Regions from separate parts of the Ferrimonas pelagia genome, predicted to be linked through region 2. Evidence: predicted binding sites of a transcription regulator. Region 2 holds the regulator's gene; the other holds the start of a gene.
What was found. Region 2 encodes LexA, which represses DNA repair genes until DNA is damaged. Its sites were predicted from a motif close to TACTGTATNNNNATACAGTA; they were not measured.

Region 1 (10,645 bases), on a different contig from region 2:
GCGGAGATGTTCACCGGCCGGCGGGTCAAGGATCGCAACAAACGCAGTCTGTATCTGTCTGCTGCACGCAGTTTCCTGTTCAATCACGCGGTTTCGGCCCGCTTAAGCCAACACGGCTTGACGCCTTTGGACGGTGAGGCGGTGATGCTCGCCGGCACCAACAGCTTTTTCGTCGCCGAGCAGTGGGATGAAACCAACCTGGGGCGCCTCGCCCAGCGCGATATCGAGTTGTCGGCCCCTTTGTTTGGCGATGGCGGCGGTGGCAGCCAGGGAGAAGCTGGCGAGTTTGAGGGCCAGGTGGCGGCGCAGTGGCCGGTCCTGATCGAAGGCTTGGCATCGGCGCGGATGCAACCCGAGCGCCGTCGCCTGTTGCTCAAGCCGGAGGGGCTGAAGCACTGGCAGCAGGATGGCCTATTGTGGCTGGACTTTATGCTGCCGGCGGGCGCTTTTGCCACCAGCATTTTACGAGAGTTGGTGGACTATCGGGATGCGCAGGCCATCGTGCTGACGACGCCAAGCACAACGCCAAGCACAACGCAGACTCCCGCAGAACGCGAGCCTGCCGCCGTGGCGGCGCCGGAGTCGATTGAGCCAACGCCGTCGGTTGCTCCAGCAGCGGCGCCGAGCATCAAGCTCGAGGCGCAGGACGTGGCTGTGGTGCCGGCCCCGGTGCCGATGACGATCCTGATCAGCAACGACGATGGTGTGCATGCACCGGGGATCAAGGCGCTGTCGGATGCGTTAAGCCCGATCGCTCGCACCACAACGGTAGCACCGGATCGCAACTGCTCCGGTGCCTCCAATTCGTTGACCCTGACCAATCCGCTGCGGATCCAGACGCTCGACAACGGCTATATCCAGGTAAACGGCACCCCGACCGATTGCGTACATCTGGCGATCCGCGAGCTGATGGACGGCGAGCCGGATCTGGTGGTCTCTGGGATCAATGCCGGCGCAAACTTGGGGGATGACACCATCTACTCGGGCACCGTAGCCGCGGCGATGGAGGGGCGTCACCTAGGTCTGCCAACCATAGCGGTATCCCTAGTCGGGCGTGAACTGCAACACTATGACACCGCCGCGGCGGTCACCCGGCAGATCGTCGAAGGCTTGCAGCAACGGCCGTTGCCGAAAGACATGATCCTGAACATCAATGTGCCGGATCTGCCGCTGGCGCAGATCAAGGGGACCCGGGTTACGCGGTTGGGCAACCGGCACAAGGCGGAAGGCATGGTGTGCACCAAGGATCCGGCTGGCCGTACCATTTTTTGGCTGGGTCCCCCGGGTCAGGAGCAGGACAGCGGCGAAGGCACGGACTTTCACGCCGTGGCGAACGGTTATGTCTCGGTGACGCCACTGAAAGTGGACTTGACGGCGCATGAGCAGTTAGCCAGCCTGCAGACTTGGGTTGGGCAATTATGAGTACGGTGATGCAGGGCTATGGCAGCCGGTTAGTGCAGCAGTTACATCAAGGCGGGATCCGCGATCCGCGTGTGCTGGAGGTGATCGGTCGGATCCCGCGTCAGCTCTTTGTGGAAGGCGCACTGGGGGCGCGTGCCTGGGAGAATACCGCCTTGCCGATCGGCGCAGGGCAGACCATCTCTCAGCCTTACATCGTCGCGCGGATGACTGAACTGTTGCTGGACGGCTTGCCGACGGGACCGGTGCTGGAGCTGGGAACCGGCTCCGGTTATCAGGCGGCGGTGCTGGCCAGTCTCGTGCCCCAGCTGTGCACGGTTGAGCGGATCAAGAGCTTGCAGATCCTGGCGCGCCGTCGCCTTAAGCAGTTGGATCTGCATAACATCGCCTTCAAGTATGGCGATGGTTGGCAAGGCTGGCCGAGCAAGGCGCCCTTTGCCGGGATCTTGGTGACAGCGGCTGCCAGCGACGTGCCCACCGCCTTGCTTCAACAATTGATGGATGGCGGTCGCCTAGTGATCCCCGTCGGCGAGCAGGAGCAAGTGCTGCGAGTGATCCAGCGCAGCGGAGACCGCTTTACCAGTCAAGATGTGGAAGCGGTGCGTTTTGTTCCCCTGGTGCAAGGGGCGACAGAGTAAACCTTTGATGGGAGTGTGGATGAAACGGATGTCGGCTCGTGGTTTGCGTGCGTTTATGGCCACGCTGTCGGTGGTCTTGGTGGTTGGCTGCAGCTTGCAGCAAGCGCCTGCACCGGTCAGCAGCCTGCACACGGGCAGCAGTTATCGCGAGCGCGCTCCGGGCAGCATTTCGGGGCCAAGCTATACCGTCAAGCGAGGGGATACCCTGTATTCGATCGCCTGGGCGGCGGATCAGGATTTTCGTTCCCTAGCGCGGCGAAACCAACTGGATCAGAGCTACACCATCTATCCGGGACAGATCCTGCAACTGGCGGCGTCAAAGAAAAAATCTACGACGCCCGTTTCCTCTGCCAGTGCCGGTCAAAAATCCACCAAGCCCAGTGTGAATGCGCCCTCTGAAGTGAAAGCCACTGTTTCGACCCCAACTCGCCAAGTAAAAACAGTGGTTGATCCCACTCCGCAGCCTCGTTATGCTGGGGCTATGTCGTCACAAACTGTTAACAAGCAGGCGGCGGCACAAACACAGCAAACAGCTGCTCTACCCACCAAGGTTTCTCGCTGGCAATGGCCAACAAGCGGACAAGTGATCCGAGGCTTTTCGTCCGCTGAGCAGGGAAACAAGGGTTTGGACATTGCCGCGGCGGAGGGAACGCCGGTGGTCAGTGCCGCCACAGGAAGAGTGGTTTACGCCGGAAGCGCGTTGCGGGGCTACGGAAAATTGATCATCGTGAAACACAGTGATGATTACCTCAGTGCCTATGCCCACAACAAGCGGATCCTGGTGAAAGAAAAGCAACAGGTCAGTGCCGGAGAGAAGATCGCGGAAGTGGGTAAAAGCGATGCAGATCGCGCCATGCTTCATTTTGAGATCCGCTATCAAGGCAAGTCAGTCGACCCCATGCGTTATTTGCCCCGCCGATAAGGGGAGACGGTTGTCAGCTCAGGGAGGATACGCCGTGAATACCGAATGATGGTTTGGGAACAACTGGGAGATCCGCCTATGAATCTGAAAAGCAACGCGTTTGAAGATACGGCTGCAGTTGATTTAAGCGGTAATGCAGGGGCCGCAAGTGCCTCTCGTGAAATCGAAGCTCGTAATGAACCGGAAGCCAAAGACAACGCTTCCAACATCGACCAACTGGTCCAGGATGATCTGCAAAAGAACCTGGATGCGACGCAGCTCTACCTCAGCGAAATTGGATTTTCGCCCCTCCTGACCGCCGAAGAGGAGGTCTACTATGCCCGCCGTGCACAAAAGGACTGTGCAAAATCGCGCAATCGCATGATCGAGAGCAACCTGCGTCTTGTGGTTAAGATCGCCCGTCGCTACAACAATCGTGGATTGGCGTTATTGGATCTGATCGAAGAGGGCAATCTGGGCCTGATCCGAGCCGTCGAAAAGTTCGATCCTGAGCGCGGCTTCCGCTTTTCAACCTACGCCACTTGGTGGATCCGTCAGACCATTGAGCGGGCCATCATGAATCAGACCCGCACCATTCGTCTGCCCATCCATGTGGTGAAAGAGTTAAATGTCTATCTGCGCACGGCGCGGGAGTTGGCTCACAGCCTCGATCATGAGCCGACCGCAGAAGAGATCGCCGAGAAGCTGGATAAGCCGGTTGAGGACGTCAGCCGGATGCTCAAACTTAACGAGAAGATCAGCTCGGTCGATACCCCGATCGGCGGGGATTCCGACAAGGCGCTGTTGGATGTGATCGCCGATGACGATCGGGTGTGCCCCGAAGTCCAGGCGCAGGATGATGATATCAAAGAGTCCGTGGTGCGCTGGTTGGATGAACTCAATGGCAAGCAGCGCGAAGTGTTGGCGCGCCGGTTTGGCTTGTTGGGCTATGAGCCGTCGACGCTAGAGGATGTCGGGCGTGAGATCGGCTTAACCCGAGAGCGGGTCAGGCAGATCCAGGTGGAGGCCCTACGGCGTTTACGTGAGCTTATCGGCTCACAGGGGTTGTCGATAGAGGCGCTGTTTAAAGCCTGAACGACGCCAGTGCCAAGTAACAACGCCGCCCGAGAGGCGGCGTTGCTATATGTGCAGCTTAGGGATCAGAGCTGGGCTTTCAGTTGATAGAGCAGATCCAGCGCCTGACGCGGGCTGAGATCGTCCAGCTGGCAGCTGTCCAAGCGGTCGAGCACCGGGTGGGGCTCCGGCAGCAGCGGCAGCGGGTTGGCGGTGGGCTGGGCACTGAGCACGGTCTGGCTATCCTGTTGTTCCAATTGTGCCAGACGCAGTTTGGCGGCGTGGACGACGGTTTTCGGCACCCCGGCTAACGCGGCGACCTGCAAGCCGTAACTGCGACTGGCTGGCCCCTCTTGGACGGCGTGCATAAAGGCGATGGTATCGCCGTGCTCGACCGCATCGAGGTGCACATTGACCACGCCTTCGAGGCGCTCCGGTAGCTGGGTCAGTTCAAAATAATGGGTGGCGAACAGCGTCTGCGCCTGGATCTGGGTGGCCAGATGCTCGGCCGCCGCCCACGCGAGGGACAAACCGTCATAGGTGGACGTGCCGCGTCCGATCTCATCCATCAACACCAGCGAGTTGGCGGTGGCATTATTGAGGATATTGGCGGTTTCGGTCATCTCGACCATAAAGGTCGAGCGGCCGGAGGCCAGATCGTCCGATGCCCCGATCCGAGTAAAGATCCGATCGATCGGGCCCAGTACCGCATGCTCTGCGGGCACAAAGCTGCCGATGTGGCCCAGCAGGGCGATCAAGGCGGTCTGCCGCATATAGGTCGACTTACCCCCCATATTGGGGCCGGTGACGATCAGCATGCGTCGGCTGGGGGACAGCTGAACCGGGTTAGCGATAAAGGGATCCTTCAGCACCTGCTCGACCACAGGGTGACGGCCGCCATCGACACTGATCCCCGGCTGCTCGGTCAACTGCGGCCGGCAGTAATTCAGGGTGTCGGCCCGCTCTGCCAGCGTTTGCAACACGTCCAGCTCGGCGCAGGCAAAAGCGGATTCCTGCAGCGCGGCCAGCGCCGGGAACAGCAGATCGAACAGCTCTTCGTACAGCCGCTTCTCCAGTGCCAAGGCTCTGCCCTGACTGGTCAGCACCTTGTCTTCGTGCTCTTTGAGCTCAGCGATGATGTAGCGTTCGGTGTTCTTCAGGGTCTGGCGGCGGACATAGTCGGCCGGGACCAATGCGGATTGGGCTCGGCTGACCTCAATAAAGTAGCCATGCACCTTGTTGTAGCCCACCTTCAAGGTGGCAATGCCGCTGCGCTCGCGTTCGCGCTGCTCGAGCTTCACCAGGTAATCGGTCGCCCCTTTGGACAGTGCACGCAGCTCATCCAGCTCAGCGTTATAGCCCTCGGCGAGCACGCCGCCATCGCGGATCACCACCGGCGGGTTGTCGCAGATCGCCCGTTGCAGCAGCGTGAGCTGTTCGGGGAAGGTGCTGATCCGATTGGCGAGGTTGTTGATCTTTCGCCCGCTCAGCTCCTGCATCAGATCTTGCAGCGTCGGCAGTTGTGCCAGCGCGATCCGCAAACGGCTGAGATCCCGCGGGCGGGCGCTGCGCAGGGCCAAGCGGGCCAGGACGCGCTCCATATCGCCGATGGGCTTGAGCGCCTCGGCCAACTCGCCGAACAGGCCGAGCTCCTTGATGGCGGCAACCGTATCGAGTCGCTCTTCCAGCACGCTGCGCTGGGTCAAGGGTTGATGCAACCAGCGCTTCAGCAGGCGGGAGCCCATGGCGGTGGCGCTGTGATCCAGCACCTGAGCCAGGGTGTTGTCGATCCCACCGGACAGGTTATGGGTCAGCTCCAGATTGCGTCGGGTGGCCGCGTCCAGCACGATGTGGTGGCCGTCTTGCTCACGGATGACACTGCGAATATGGGGCAGGGCCGTGCGTTGGGTGTCTTTGACGTATTGCATCAGACAGCCCGCGGCGCAGATCGCGCGCTCGGCGTGTTCGACCCCAAAGCCGGACAGATCTCGGGTGCCAAATTGGTTGTTCAGCAGTTGGCGGGCGGTGCCCAATTCGAATTCCCACTCCGGCCGGCGACGCAGCCCCTTGAAGGCTTCGATCAGATCCATGCGGGGGAACAGCTCGGGATAGAGCAGCTCGGCGGGGTGGGTGCGCTGCAGCTCGGCTGACAGGGCTTCATCATCCGCCAGCTCATTGACGACAAAGCGACCGGAGGCGATGTCCAGAGTGGCGTAGCCGTATTGACCGCGCAGCTCATAGACGGCCGCCAGCAGGTTATCGCGCCGCTCTTCCAGCAGCGCTTCGTCGGTGACCGTGCCTGGGGTGACGATGCGCACAACCTGACGTTCGACCGGCCCCTTGCTGGTGGCGGGATCGCCGATCTGCTCACAGATGGCGGCGGATTCGCCGCGCTGTACCAGACGGGCCAAGTAGCCTTCGACGGCATGGTAAGGAACGCCCGCCATTGGAATGGGATCGCCGGCGGCGTGGCCGCGCGCGGTCAGGGAGATGTCCAGCAGTTCAGAGGCTTTCTTGGCGTCGTCAAAGAACAGCTCGTAGAAATCGCCCATCCGATAAAACAGCAGCACTTCGGGGTGCTGGGCTTTGATGGTGAGGTATTGACGCATCATCGGCGTGTGCTGTTCGAGATCAGTGCTCTTGAGCTTGGACACAAGGTCTCCCATTTGTTGGTTTTGGCAAACCCCATATGATACCGCAAAGCGGGGATCGCGCACGGGCCTGACGCGAATTTTCCATACAGGGTTGATACTGTATGATTGTACAGTATACTAGCCCCATTGAACTTCACCGTATCGCCAACTCGGAGCTTGGAATGGACGAAAATAAAAAACGCGCACTCAGTGCTGCGCTTGGTCAGATTGAGAAACAATTTGGTAAAGGGTCCATCATGCGCCTGGGCGATGCGACGACCATGGACATCGAATCGGTGTCTACCGGCTCGCTGGGCTTGGACATTGCGCTGGGCATAGGCGGCTTGCCGTACGGTCGTATCGTTGAGATCTACGGTCCGGAATCTTCCGGTAAAACCACCATGACCTTGCAGGTAGTGGCGGAAGCGCAAAAGCAGGGCAAGACCTGTGCCTTCGTTGATGCCGAACACGCGCTGGATCCGGTTTACGCTGAGAAGCTGGGTGTGAATGTGGATGAGTTGCTGGTGTCTCAGCCGGATACCGGTGAGCAGGCGCTGGAGATCTGCGACATGCTGGTGCGTTCTGGCGCGGTGGACGTGGTGATCGTCGATTCCGTGGCGGCACTAACGCCGAAAGCGGAAATTGAAGGCGAGATGGGCGACTCCCACGTGGGTCTGCAGGCCCGTTTGATGTCTCAGGCGCTGCGTAAGCTGACCGGTAACATCAAGCGCTCCAACACCCTGTGTATCTTCATTAACCAAATTCGTATGAAGATCGGTGTGATGTTCGGTTCGCCGGAAACCACCACGGGGGGTAACGCCCTGAAGTTCTATGCCTCTGTTCGTTTGGATATCCGCCGTATCGGTGCCATTAAAGATGGTGACGAAGTGGTGGGTAACGAAACCCGGGTGAAGGTCGTTAAGAACAAGGTGGCCCCACCGTTTAAGCAGTCTGAGTTCCAGATCCTGTATGGTCAGGGCACCTCGAAAGAGGGCGAGCTGATCGACTGGGGCGTGAAACAGAAGCTGGTCGAGAAGTCCGGTGCTTGGTACAGCTATAAGGGTGAGAAGATCGGTCAAGGTAAGGCCAACTCCATCCGCTTCCTGAAAGAGAACGTTGAGATCTCCAACGAGATCGAAGGGCTGTTGCGGGCTCAGCTGTTGGTGAAGGCCGAGCCACAAGCTGAGCAAGAGAAGGAAGACGCGCCAGAGCCGTCCTGAGCGGGTGAGCAAACCGGGTCAAGGCCAGAGTGCACTGGCCGCTGCGGTGGGACTGTTGTCCCGCCGTGATCATAGCCGTGGTGAGCTGGAGCGTAAGCTTCAGCACCGCGGCTTTTTGCATGAGGAGATCCAGCGGACACTGGCGCGGGTTCAGGCGCTGGGCTATCAAGATGAGGCGCGCTTTGCCGAGGGGTATGTGCGCTATCGCAGTCAAAGCGGCAAAGGCCCGCTGCGGCTTAGGGCTGAGTTGCATGAGCGGCAACTGGACGATGCGTTGATCCGTCAGGCTTTGGCACAACCAGAGCTGGATTGGTTTGCGTTGTGCCGTCTGGCCCGCCAGCGCAAGTTTGGTGATCTCCCCGCCTGCGATCCTAAGCTACGCCAGAAAATGCAGCGTTTTTTGGCTTATCGCGGTTTTGAGTACGAACAGATCCGTTACGCCTTGCAGCCCAATGGGGACGATTAACCGGATCTGGCTCGACAAATTGGCCTGAATGCAGGCTAGCTCTGGTTTGCGGGGGGGGGTTGCGGATATAATTGCCGGTTTAGCCGCCCACCTTTGCGTGCGGCAATCGTCAGTTATTCAGGATGACCGTATGCACATGACCACCGCTGAACTCCGAGAAGCGTTTTTGGAGTATTTCCGTTCTGAGGGCCACGAACGTGTGGCGTCCAGCTCGCTGGTACCTCACAACGACCCGACCCTGCTGTTTACCAATGCCGGGATGAATCAGTTTAAGGACTGTTTCCTCGGGGCCGAGCAGCGCAGCTACACCCGCGCCGCGACCGCACAGCGCTGTGTTCGAGCCGGTGGTAAGCACAACGATCTGGAAAACGTGGGCTTCACTGCCCGTCACCACACCTTCTTCGAAATGCTGGGTAACTTCAGCTTTGGCGATTATTTCAAGCAAGACGCCATTAAGTATGCCTGGACCTTCTTGACCGAAGTACTGCAGCTGCCAAAAGAGAAGCTGTGCGTCACCATCTATGAAACCGATGATGAAGCGTTCGAGATCTGGACCAAAGAGATGGGGGTTCCAGAAGAGAACCTGATCCGCATCGGCGATAACAAAGGTGCGCCGTACGCGTCGGATAACTTCTGGACCATGGGCGACACCGGCCCGTGCGGGCCGTGTACCGAGATCTTCTACGATCACGGTGAACATATCTGGGGCGGTCGTCCTGGGACGCCGGAAGAGGATGGCGATCGTTTCATCGAGATCTGGAACATCGTGTTCATGCAGTTCAACCGTTTCGCCGACGGTACCATGGAGCCGCTGCCAAAGCCTGCGGTGGATACCGGCATGGGCATTGAGCGCATTGCGGCGATCATGCAAGGCGGTCATTCCAATTACGACATCGACATCTTCCAGCGCCTGATCAAGGCCGCAGCGGACGCAACCGGTGCCACCGATCTGGACAACAAATCCTTGCGCGTCGTGGCGGATCACATCCGCTCCTGCGCCTTTTTGATCGTCGACGGGGTGATGCCCTCCAACGAAGGCCGTGGCTACGTGCTGCGCCGTATTATCCGCCGCGCGATCCGTCATGGTCGTAAAATGGGCGCGACCGACACCTTCTTCTACAAGTTGGTGGGCGAGTTGGCCGAGACCATGGGTTGCGCCGGCGAAGAGCTGAAAAAGCAGCAAGCCATGGTCGAGAAGGTGCTGAAGATCGAAGAAGAGAACTTCGCCCGCACCCTGGATCGCGGTATCGCCTTGTTGGGCGAGGCTCTGGACAATCTGGACGGAAAAGAGCTGGATGGCGAGACCGTCTTCAAGCTGTACGATACCTTTGGTTTCCCTGCGGATCTGACCAACGATGTGGCGCGCGAGCGCGGCTTTACCATCGATGAAGCGGGCTTTGAGGTGCAGATGGAAGCCCAGCGCCAGCGCGCCCGCGAGGCGGGTAACTTTGGCGTTGATTACTCCAAGGTCCTGACCATTGACAGCGAAACCCAATTTACCGGCTACGACGCGACAAGCGGCACTGGCAGCATCGTCGGGATCTATGTCGACGGCGAAGCGACCGAGCAGTTGGCCGACGATCGTGAGGCGCTGTTGATCCTGGATCAAACCCCATTCTACGCCGAGTCCGGCGGTCAAACCGGTGATACCGGCGAGATCGTTACGGACGCCGGTCGCTTCCTGGTGGTCGACACCAGCAAGATCGGCCAAGCGTTCGCGCACAAAGGTAAGCTGGTTTCGGGGGCGGTTGCCATCGGGGACGCGGCGCAAGCGCAAGTGGATGCCGAGCGCCGTGATGCCATTCGCCTCAATCACTCGGCGACGCACCTGCTGCACGCTGCGCTGCGCAACGTGTTGGGTGATCACGTCAATCAGAAAGGCTCGCTGGTCATGGCCGATCGTCTGCGTTTTGACTTCTCTCACTTAGAGGGCGTGACCGCAGAAGAGCTGGCAACGGTTGAAGCTCAGGTCAACGAGCAGATCCGCGCTAACCACAGCGTCGATACCGAGTTGATGGACATCGAAGCGGCGAAGACCCGGGGGGCCATGGCGCTGTTTGGTGAGAAGTATGACGATGAAGTCCGGGTGTTGGCGATGGGGGATTACTCCATTGAGCTGTGTGGTGGTATTCACGCCAAGCGCACCGGTGACATCGGCTTTATGAAGATCGTCTCTGAGGCCGGGATCGCCGCTGGCGTGCGCCGTATTGAAGCGGTGACTGGTGTCGGTGCGTTAGCACACACCAACCAACAAGAGTCTCAGCTGCAGCAAACCGCCTCATTGGTTAAAGGTG
Region 2 (10,645 bases):
GGCATCCAGTGCCTGGGCGTTGCGCTGATCGCCGCCCAAGGCAAGCACTTGGGCGGCAACTTCGGCGGTCGCCAATTGATGAGGGTGGGCGGCGCTGCGCAGCTTGTATTGGCTGGCTGCTTCGGGATCGATCGACAGCACTGGCAGTTTCGCCAAGTAGTCGCTTTGAAACATCCGCCGGGCCTGCTTCCAGGTGCCGTCCAGTAGGATCAGCAGAGGTTGTTTGCCAGGTGTGTCAGCAATGGTTTCGATGACCTGACTTGGCTCGGCGTGAGTCGCGGGGAACACCACCATGGGCTGATAGCGTGGATCCGCCAGTAGCGTCAGCAGGTTGGGATCGGGCTCGGTACGATCCCAGCAAAAGGCCAAGGTGTCGGGCAGGATCTCGGCGATCAGGCGGCCGGTATTGGTCGGTTTCATCGGCTCCTTGTGGTGCATCAGCAACACAAAGCGCAACGGGCTTTGGCCGGGGCGAGCCCAAGGGCAGCAGCAGTGATCCTGTGCGATCTGGCAGCGAGGACAGCGCACGACGGTGGCGCCACGGGCATTAAAGGGGCGCTGAGCGATCGCCAGGCGTTGCTGGCGCAGCTCGAGTACGGCATTGCGGTGATCTAGGGTCATGGTGTCAGTGTATCAGTGATCAAAAAAGGGCGTTGCCGCCCTTTTGTGTTATGCGCGAGAACGTCACCGGGGGATCAGTTCGATTGCACCAAGGTGTTCTGTACCGTTGCGGTGAGCAGTGGCATCACGATGTTATACAGCTCGGCGACCTGCGCCTGATCCGCTTGTTCACCGAGTAGCCCCTGCTCTTTGAGTCGGGTGGTGAGCGTGGTGAACAGCTTCTTGTCGAAAAACTCCGGCGCGCTGATCCCGTGCAGACGTGACATACGCTCGGCCAGTGCCTGGCTGTCGCGCTCCAGTGCACCGCGCTCGATCTCCGGCTCACGTTGCAGCCGCGACAGCACAATGGCGTAACGCTGCGCGGTTTCTTGGAACAGATCGCCCAGATTGCACAGCTCGGCGCGGCGGCTCTGGCGTGGCACCAAGCCTTGCTCACAGGACTCCAGCAACTCATGGCGAACCAGTTCGTTGATCAGCCCCTGCAGTTGGTTTTCCAGTTCTTGCTCATCCAGACCCATAAACAGCTCGGCTTGCAGCAGTGGGTACAGAGCTTTGACCTGGGCGATCAGCTGCTCCTGGGTTTGGCAGCCGCGACGCAGCAACAAAGCGGCGATCAGTGCGGGCAAGATCAGCAGGTGCAAGCTGTTGTTACGGTAGTAGGTCATGGTGACGGCGCTGCCGTCGAGGATGCTGACGATCTCGCCCATGCCATCGGAGGTGAGCTGGAACTTGTTCAGATCCAACACTTGCTGCAATACGGCTTGGCCATCGCCTTCCGGCACCGTGGTACGTGCGGTGTAAGGCACTGAGCGGAGCAGATCCAGATAAAGATCCAGCTGTTTCTCCAGGGCGCTTCGCTCCATCGCGTGCTGCTCGGTGGCCAGCAGGATCGAGGCGGTCAGCGTCATGGCGGAGGCAGCGGCGGCGTCGTTGATGTTACACATCAATCGGTTCGCCAGTTGATTCACGGTCGGGGTTAACCAAGGCTGTTTGGTTTCACCATCGCCGATCTCCTGACGCCAATCCGGTTTCGCTTCATTGAGGAACTGATGAATGGTGATGGATTCGCCAAAATTGACGTAGCCTTGACCGTAGTTACGCAGCTTGCGAATGGCGGAGAACACCTGCCAGGCACTCTCTTTTTCCTTCTTTTTGCCGGCCAGCTCTTTGTGGTAGGAGGCCACCTCCATCACATGGTCATAGCCCAGGTAAACCGGAACCAAGGTAATGGGACGCTCGACACCACGGAGAACGGAGTTGACGGTCATCGCTAGCATGCCGGTTTTCGCCGGTAACAAGCGGCCGGTACGGGAGCGGCCTCCTTCGGTGAAGTACTCGACCGAATAGCCACGCTTGAACAGCTGATCCAGATACTCGCGGAATACGGTGGAGTAGAGCTTATTGCCCTTAAACGAGCGGCGAATGAAGAATCCGCCGCCGCGACGGAAGACCGGCCCGGCTGGCCAGAAGTTGAGGTTCACCCCGGCGGCAATATGCGGTGGCACCATGCCTTGGCGATAGATCACGTAGGACAGCAGCAGGTAGTCCATGTGGCTGCGGTGGCAAGGGACAAAGACGATGCCGTGGCCATCCTGAGATAGCTGTCGGATCTGCTCGGCGCCGCGGACATTGATCCCTTTGTACAGCTTGTTCCACAACCAGGTGAGTACGCGGTCGCCGATCCGCATCAGGCTGTCCGAGTAGTCGGCGGCGATCTCGTCCATGTATTCACGGGCGCGCTGACGGGCTTTTTGCTCAGAGATCTTCTTGCTCTTGGCCTCGTCGGCGATCGCTTGCTTGATCGTCGGGGACGCCAGCAAACTGTGGAACAAGGCTTGGCGATCCGGCAGGCGAGGGCCGGTGGCAACCGTGCGCTGACGCCCGAAGTGAACCCGAGCTACGCGGGCCAACTTATTGGCGATCGTCCCGTCGGTGCCATGCTTGTCGGCCATGTAGCGCAGCGATACGGCGCGGGAGAAGCGAATAAAGTTATCTCGGCCCAACACGCTGATAATGGCCGTTTTACGCAGCCAAGTCGGGTTACTGCTGTTGAGCAAAGTGGCACTGACGCTCTCTTCCTCTTTGCCGGGGTTACGACCCCATAACAGGCTGACAGGAACGATCTGCACATCGAGATCACTATGATCATTATGCAGCGCCAGCAGGCGCTCGAAGCGACCGCGGAAGTCGGTCTCATCGCTCGCTCCGAATAACGGCGTGGCCGATTCCAATGCCACTAGGCGATTGAAGGACTCACCTTTGATGATCAATGGCTCAAACGGGCTGGGCAGTCCCAGCGAAAGGCAGCATTGATGCAAGGCGAGCCGATCAGAGAAGGAGTCGCGCGGGAGTACGTAGACCATGGGGCGAGTGGGATCGAGATCGAGCTCCTCGACAGGGTTTTCCGGAACCGGCTTGCTTTTTACCAGCAGGCGCTGCATCCAGCTGACCGGGCGCTGCCAGTGATTCAGAATTTGGGTACTCACGCGTCTTGCTTCTCTGGGCTATTGAACGATTTGCGCAGAGTGTACACCCAAAGCGATCTGCTGACAGCTACTGGCGCCGATCCTGGCGCGGTTTGCTTGGGGAGATGCGAGAGATCAGACCTCATCGCCTTTAGGAAAAAAGCATTTCGGTGAAATTGCTGTTGAAATCACCAGCTACCTGTATATGATTACAGTATCGATACTGTACAGAAACACAGGGATTGCCATGAAGCCGCTTACTCCGCGTCAGGATGAAGTTTTCAACTTGATCCGGAACCATATGCAAGACACCGGTATGCCGCCAACTCGGGCCGAGATCGCCCGTCAGCTAGGCTTTCGCAGTGCCAATGCGGCGGAGGAACACCTCAAGGCGCTGGCACGTAAAGGTTATATTGAGATCGTGCCGGGCACCTCGCGGGGCATTCGCATTCTGTACAGCGAGCCTGAGCCGGAGCAGTTGGGATTGCCACTGATCGGCCGAGTGGCGGCCGGCGAGCCTATCCTGGCGCAGGAGCATGTCGAATCCCACTATCAGATGGACGCCAACCTGTTTCGCCCAGCGGCCGATTATCTGCTGCGGGTGCGAGGGGATTCGATGAAGGAGATCGGGATCCTCGACGGCGATCTGCTGGCGGTACATCAGACTCAGCAGGCCCGGAATGGCCAGGTGGTTGTGGCGCGGGTTGGGGAAGATGAAGTGACGGTAAAGCGATTTCAGCAGCAAGGTAACGTCGTCTATCTTCACGCTGAAAACGAAGAATATGAGCCGATCGTCGTCGATCTAGCGGATACAGCGTTGGCGATCGAAGGCTTGGCAGTGGGCGTGGTCCGCAATGGAGACTGGCAATAATGAAGACTCAGCAAGGAACGCAGATGAATCATCCCGGTTTATGGCAGAGCGGTCGCCGCAGTTGGCCTGCCGTCGCCCAGTCCGGTTGCAGCGACCAAGGTGATGCGGTCACGTTGGCCCGTTTGACGCCGGCATTGTCAGAGTGGGCGCAGCAGTCCGGTTGGGTGGTGTTGATCAATCCCCCGGCCGGGCATTGGGCAGAGCTGCTGTCCGAGGCTGGGATCGTGGCCAGCCGGGTGCTGCGTGTCCGCTGTGGTGACGACGTGGAGGCGCTTTGGGCGCTGGAGCAATCGCTGCTGTCCGGCACCTGTGCGGCGGCCTTGGCTTGGCTGCCGACCCTAGATCACCGTGATAAACGGCGCCTGCAATTGGTGCAGAAGCGCGCTCACTGTCCCGCCGTGCTGTTTCAGCCCGGGCGTGAGGATGTTATTACGGTGTCGAATTCAATTCACTGAAAATCCCTCTATTCTGAGTTTTGTGATCTTGATCAAGCCTTGAACAGGCTGTAGCTTAAAACTCGAATTCAAGAGAATAACTCAGGCAGCTGTACGGCAGATGTAGTGCAATCGAGTATGCACGTGCCCATGCCCATTTTAGGGGAAGGAGCGAGCATAGAGCTGGGTTGTGCTGTGGCCGCTCTTTCTGGACGTTGCGAAAGCAATGCTCAGAGGAGACGTATCTGTGAAGTACACGCTGTTGGGCTGTTTGTCGGCCCTGATGGTCTCGCCATCAATGGCATCGGGATCACTCTGGAACATGACGCCAGGAGTGACAGAGATCAGCCAGCAGGTTTTTGGCCTGCATATGACCATCTTCTATATCTGTTGTGTGATCGCCTTGCTGGTGTTTGGGGTGATGATCTATTCACTGATCCGACACCGCCACTCTAAAGGCGTGACACCCGCCAACTTCCACGAAAGCACTAAGGTCGAGATCGCCTGGACCGTGGTGCCATTCCTGATCCTGATCGGTATGGCCGTGCCTGCCACCAGCACCCTGATCGCCATGGAAGATCCCTCCGATGCTGAGTTGACCGTGCAGATCACCGGCTCTCAGTGGAAATGGCACTATCAGTACTTTGGTCATGACGTTGGCTTCTACAGTCTGATGTCGACGACTCAAGAGCAGATCGAGAACCAAGCGGAGAAGGGCGCCAACTATCTGTTGGAGGTCGATAAGCCGCTGGTCATTCCCGCCAATCGCAAAGTGCGTTTCCTGATGACCTCGGATGATGTGATCCACTCTTGGTGGGTGCCGGCCTTTGCGGTGAAGAAAGACGCCAACCCTGGGTTTATCAACGAAGCCTGGACCAAGGTGACGACACCTGGGACCTATCGTGGCCAGTGTGCCGAGCTGTGCGGTAAAGATCATGGCTTTATGCCGGTGGTGGTCGAGGTGTTGCCAGAGGCCGAGTTCGACGCTTGGCTGGTTGAGCAGAAGCAGATGGCGAACGCGGCGGCGGACGCCGAAGCGGCCTCGCTGGGACAGGTTTTGACCTTGGATGAGTCAATGGCGTTGGGTGAGCAGATCTACATCGGTCGATGCGCCGCCTGTCACCAACCCAATGGCATGGGCCTGCCAGGTGTCTTTCCCGCCATTAAGGCCAGTCCGGTGGCGCTGGGGGATATCGGTGCGCACATTGATATCGTCGCCAATGGCAAGCCCGGCACGGCGATGCAGGCTTTTGCGGCACAGTTGAGCCTGAAAGAGTTGGCGGCGGTCGTGACCTATCAGCGCAACGCGTTTGATAACAATACCGGCGACGTGGTCCAGGCTGCCGACGTTAATGGCGGCTCGGTTGCGCCTCAGGCGGCGACTCCAGCACCAGCGGGAGCCTTAAGCGATGAGGTGACCGCAGTTGCTTCTGCCACCGCCGAAGCGGCAGCCGTGCCCTCCGAGCCCGAACCTGCTGCTGAGCAACCATTGGATCTGGCTTCGGCCATGAGCTTAGGAGAGCAGGTGTATCTGGGACGATGTGCCGCCTGTCATCAGGCCAACGGCATGGGCTTGCCTCCGGCATTCCCGGCCATCAATGGCAGCGCCATCGCCAAGGGCGAGATCGATCAGCACATCGATGTGGTGGCCAATGGTCGTGCAGGCACGGCCATGGCGGGTTTTGCCAGTCAGTTAAGCCGCAAAGAGCTGGCGGCAGTGGTGACTTATCAACGGAATGCCTGGGATAACCAAACCGGGGAAGTGATCCAGACCGCCGACGTTGACGCAGTGGCTGGCCAGTAGCAGGAGAACAACAATGACGACGGCATTAAAAGAGCGCCAGCACGATCAGCTAGGGCACGTTGAGAGCCACGACGAACACCATACGCACCCCTCCGGCGGCATCATGCGTTGGTTGCTGACCACCAACCATAAAGACATCGGCTCGATGTACCTGTGGTTCAGTTTCATTATGTTTTTGACCGGTGGGGCCATGGCGATGGTGATCCGGGCTGAGTTATTTCAGCCGGGATTGCAGTTGGTGGATCCCCACTTTTTCAACCAGATGACCACAGTCCATGGGCTGATCATGGTGTTCGGAGCGGTGATGCCGGCCTTTACCGGCCTGGCTAACTGGATGATCCCCATGATGATCGGGGCGCCAGATATGGCGCTGCCGCGCATGAATAACTGGAGCTTCTGGATCCTGCCTTTTGCCTTTGCCCTGCTGCTGGGCAGCCTATTTATGGAGGGCGGTGGCCCGGCATTTGGTTGGACCTTCTACGCGCCTCTGTCGACGACGTTTAGCGGCAATTCCACCGCCTTGTTTGTGTTTTCAGTACACATCATGGGGATCAGCTCCATCATGGGGGCCATCAACGTGGTGGTCACCATTGTGAATCTGCGCGCGCCGGGCATGACCTGGATGAAACTGCCGCTGTTTGTCTGGACTTGGTTGATCACTGCGTTTTTGTTGATCGCGGTGATGCCAGTACTGGCCGGGGCGGTCACCATGGTGCTGACAGATAAGTACTTTGGCACCAGCTTCTTCGATGCGGCCGGCGGGGGCGATCCGGTGATGTTCCAGCATATCTTCTGGTTCTTCGGTCACCCCGAGGTGTACATCATGATCCTGCCGGCCTTTGGGGTGATCTCCGCCATCGTGCCGGCGTTCTCGCGCAAGAAGCTGTTTGGCTATGCCTCCATGGTCTACGCCACGGCGTCGATCGCCGGCTTGTCGTTTCTGGTTTGGGCGCACCACATGTTCACCACGGGCATGCCCGTCGCGGCCGAGCTGTTCTTCATGTATTGCACCATGCTGATCTCGGTGCCCACCGGGGTCAAGGTGTTCAACTGGGTGGCCACCATGTGGCGCGGCGCCATCAGCTTTGAGGCGCCGATGTTGTTCGCGATCGCCTTTATCGTGTTGTTTACCATCGGCGGCTTATCCGGCTTGATGCTGGCCATCACACCGGTGGATTTCCAGTATCACGATACCTACTTTGTGGTGGCGCATTTCCACTATGTGTTGGTGACGGGGGCGGTGTTCTCGATCATGGCCGGCGCCTATTATTGGTTACCGAAGTGGACCGGCCATATGTATTCAGAGAGCCTAGCCCGCTGGCACTTCTGGTGCTCCATCATCTCGGTCAATGTTCTGTTCTTCCCCATGCATTTCCTCGGGTTGGCAGGCATGCCGCGACGGATCCCGGACTACGCGCTGCAGTTTGCCGACATCAACCAGGTGGTTTCCATCGGTGGTTTTGCCTTTGGGTTGTCTCAGTTGATCTTCTTGGCGCTGGTGATCAAGTGCATCCGCGGCGGCGAGAAGGCCCCCGCCAAACCGTGGGATGGGGCGGAGGGATTGGAGTGGACCGTGCCGTCACCGGCACCGCTGCATACCTTCGATACGCCACCGGTGGTGAAGTAATTCATGGCGGGCGGAAATCAACGTCTGATCACTACGCTGTTGCTGGTGGTGATCGGCATGTTTGGCTTCGGTTTTGCGCTGGTGCCTTTGTATGACGTGTTTTGCGATATCACCGGGATCAACGGCAAAACGTCAACGGAAGCGGCAACGGCCAGCCAGAGTGTCGATAAGCAGCGACTGGTGACGGTGGAGTTCATCACCTATGTGCGCGGGGATATGCCGTGGGAGTTCAAACCGAAGATCGAGCGGATGCAAGTGCATCCGGGCGAAACGACCCAGGTGGCCTTTCTGGCGCGTAACCTGTCCGGGGCGGATACGGTGGGCCAAGCGATCCCGTCTGTGAGTCCGGGGCAGGGTGCCCTGTATTTTTCTAAGATCGAATGCTTTTGTTTTAACAATCAACCGTTAGAGGCTGGTGCTGAAACGGAAATGGGGTTGGTGTTTTATGTGGATCCGGAGCTCCCTGAGTCGATCCGGACGCTGACCTTGTCTTACACGCTCTACAACATCACCGAGCAGGCGATGAGCGTGGCTAAGGAGAGGGAATCATGAATCAATACGAGAAATATTACGTCCCGGCAACCAGCCCCTGGCCGATCGTCGGTGCGGTCGGGTTGTTTTTGATCGCGCTCGGGGCGGGCAACTATGTGGCCAATCTGGAATCCGGCGGCGGTTTCGGTGGACTGGTGCTGCTGGCTGGGATCGCGGTGATCCTGTTTATGGTGGTGGGCTGGTTTCGCCACGTGATCCAGGAGTCGATGAGTGGGCTGTATTCGGCGCAGATGGATCGCTCCTTCCGCCAAGGTATGTCTTGGTTCATCTTTTCTGAAGTGATGTTCTTCGGTGCCTTCTTCGGTGCGCTATTTTACGCGCGTATGGTGGCATTGCCCTGGCTCGGTGGGGCGGGCAACAATGCCATGACGGCGGAGGTGTTGTGGCCAACATTCGAGGCGGTGTGGCCGCTGATCTCGACGCCAGATGGCACCACGACGCAAGCGATGGGTTGGTCTGGCTTGCCGCTTTACAACACCATTATCCTGGTGGTGTCTTCCGTGACGCTGCACGTGGCCCATGTCGCGCTGGAGCAGGATAAGCGTAAGGTGCTGACGGCGTGGTTGGGGTTGACCGTGCTGCTGGGATTGGCCTTCTTGGTGTTGCAGGTGGAGGAATATGTTCACGCCTATACCGAGATGGGGCTGACCCTGAGCTCGGGGATCTACGGCAACACCTTCTTTTTGCTCACGGGCTTCCATGGCATGCATGTGACGCTGGGCACCATCATGCTGATCGTCATGTTTTTCCGCGTGTTGAAAGGCCATTTCAGCCCGGATAACCATTTTGCTTTCCAGGCATCCAGTTGGTATTGGCACTTCGTCGACGTGGTCTGGCTGTGTCTGTTTGTGTTTGTGTACGTGCTTTAAGGCTAGGGGCAAAGGGCGTGCTTCGGCCTGAGCCCCATCATCGAGCCTGTGCTAATAGGGCCTTGGATTGACCGGCATGAGTCCACTGAGTAGGGCGACGATAAGCAGCAGTAAGATCAGGGCGGACAGGCCGACCCGGCGACCCAAGTAATGGGTCATGGAGCGTTGCTCCGTGCTGTTGCCATGGCGGATCATGCTGATCCCTGCCCAGATCAGATTGAATAGGATATAGAGCAGTAGCAGTACGATGACGGTTTTTATCAGTATGATCATGTCGGCTCCTTGCCGCTGCCCGCATCCGGGGCGAGACATATGCTAAGTGTGCGATCCCTCGTGGGTGTGGTTATTACTGTGCTGGCGACCGTGCTCTTGGTCAAGCTTGGCGTTTGGCAGCTTGAACGGGCGGAGTTTAAACGCGATTGGATGGCTCAGCTTGAAGCGCGGGGGGAGCAGCCATTGGCGTGGCCGCTCGGCACTGTGGAATTGGCGGGTTATCGTTTGAGCGTTTCTGGCCACTGGCTGCCCGAAAGGGCGCTGCTACTGGATAACCAAACACTGGATGGCCAGGTGGGGTACCGCTGGCTGGTGCCGATCGAGATCGAGCCAGCGCAGCCCTGGTTGTTGGTGGATCTGGGTTTTGTCCCGGCTCCGGTACGACGCAATGAACTGCCAGCGCTGCCCGAGCTCCCGCCTTTCAGTCATGTATCCGGCCGCTTGTATCAACCCGGCGTGAATCGATTGGCGGCGCAGTTGCTGCCAGAGAGCGGGGCCGTCACCCGGATCCAGGCATTGGAGTGGCCGGCGCTGTCGACGCTTTGGCAGCATGAGGTGGTGCCTGCCCTGCTCTGGCTGAAACAGCCGTCTGAACTGGGGTTTGCCCGTCCGTGGCGACCAATCAACTTAGCCCCGGAGAAACATCAGGCCTATGCACTGCAGTGGTTTTCTCTGGCAGTGGCCTGTGTCTTGATCAGCTTGACCCTCGCGTGGCGCGGGCGCTTGCATCGGCGCGATCAGGCCGATAACTTGGGCTAATCAGCGAGCCATTCCAGATCGCTAAGACAAGTTGTTGTCACCCGCAGTACCGGTGATAGATATGAATTTCTTTGGGAGATCTGTATGTCCTCCACCGGTACCTCGAAACGTACCCTTATTTTGTTGATCTTGGCTTTCGCCTTGCCGGTATTGGCTGCCTATAGCGCGCTGCAATGGGGCTGGTATCAAGGCGGTGCCACCAACCGCGGCGAGCTGCTGCAGCAGCTCAGTTATGATCAACTACAACTGGCGAATCCCGATAGCGAGCATTGGCAGATCGTGACCCAACTGCCGGCCGAGTGCGATCAACGTTGTCAGGCCACCATTACGGTGATCCAACAAGCACATATCGCGCTGGGCCGCGAGAAGG

Region 1: recA (recombinase RecA) is a predicted target of LexA. The motif match lies at 6,782-6,801, and genes of this name have one in related genera.

Annotation. Positions count from the first base shown of each region.
Region 1 is NZ_BAABJZ010000098.1:84,706-95,350, forward strand. Features, by position in the region: partial or broken gene truD (tRNA pseudouridine(13) synthase TruD) at 1-462, shown strand, start outside; gene surE (5'/3'-nucleotidase SurE) at 676-1,422, shown strand; gene ABEA08_RS17275 (protein-L-isoaspartate(D-aspartate) O-methyltransferase) at 1,419-2,057, shown strand; gene ABEA08_RS17280 (peptidoglycan DD-metalloendopeptidase family protein) at 2,077-2,979, shown strand; gene rpoS (RNA polymerase sigma factor RpoS) at 3,058-4,053, shown strand; gene mutS (DNA mismatch repair protein MutS) at 4,119-6,698, opposite strand; gene recA (recombinase RecA) at 6,848-7,885, shown strand; gene ABEA08_RS17300 (regulatory protein RecX) at 7,890-8,351, shown strand; gene alaS (alanine--tRNA ligase) at 8,482-10,645, shown strand, end outside.
Region 2 is NZ_BAABJZ010000093.1:64,246-74,890, forward strand. Features, by position in the region: gene ABEA08_RS15380 (tRNA-uridine aminocarboxypropyltransferase) at 1-621, opposite strand, end outside; gene plsB (glycerol-3-phosphate 1-O-acyltransferase PlsB) at 696-3,062, opposite strand; gene lexA (transcriptional repressor LexA) at 3,334-3,957, shown strand; gene ABEA08_RS15395 (SulA-like leucine-rich domain-containing protein) at 3,981-4,412, shown strand; gene coxB (cytochrome c oxidase subunit II) at 4,618-6,195, shown strand; gene ctaD (cytochrome c oxidase subunit I) at 6,209-7,822, shown strand; gene ABEA08_RS15410 (cytochrome c oxidase assembly protein) at 7,826-8,374, shown strand; gene ABEA08_RS15415 (cytochrome c oxidase subunit 3) at 8,371-9,243, shown strand; gene ABEA08_RS15420 (DUF2909 family protein) at 9,295-9,516, opposite strand; gene ABEA08_RS15425 (SURF1 family protein) at 9,556-10,275, shown strand; gene ABEA08_RS15430 (hypothetical protein) at 10,360-10,645, shown strand, end outside.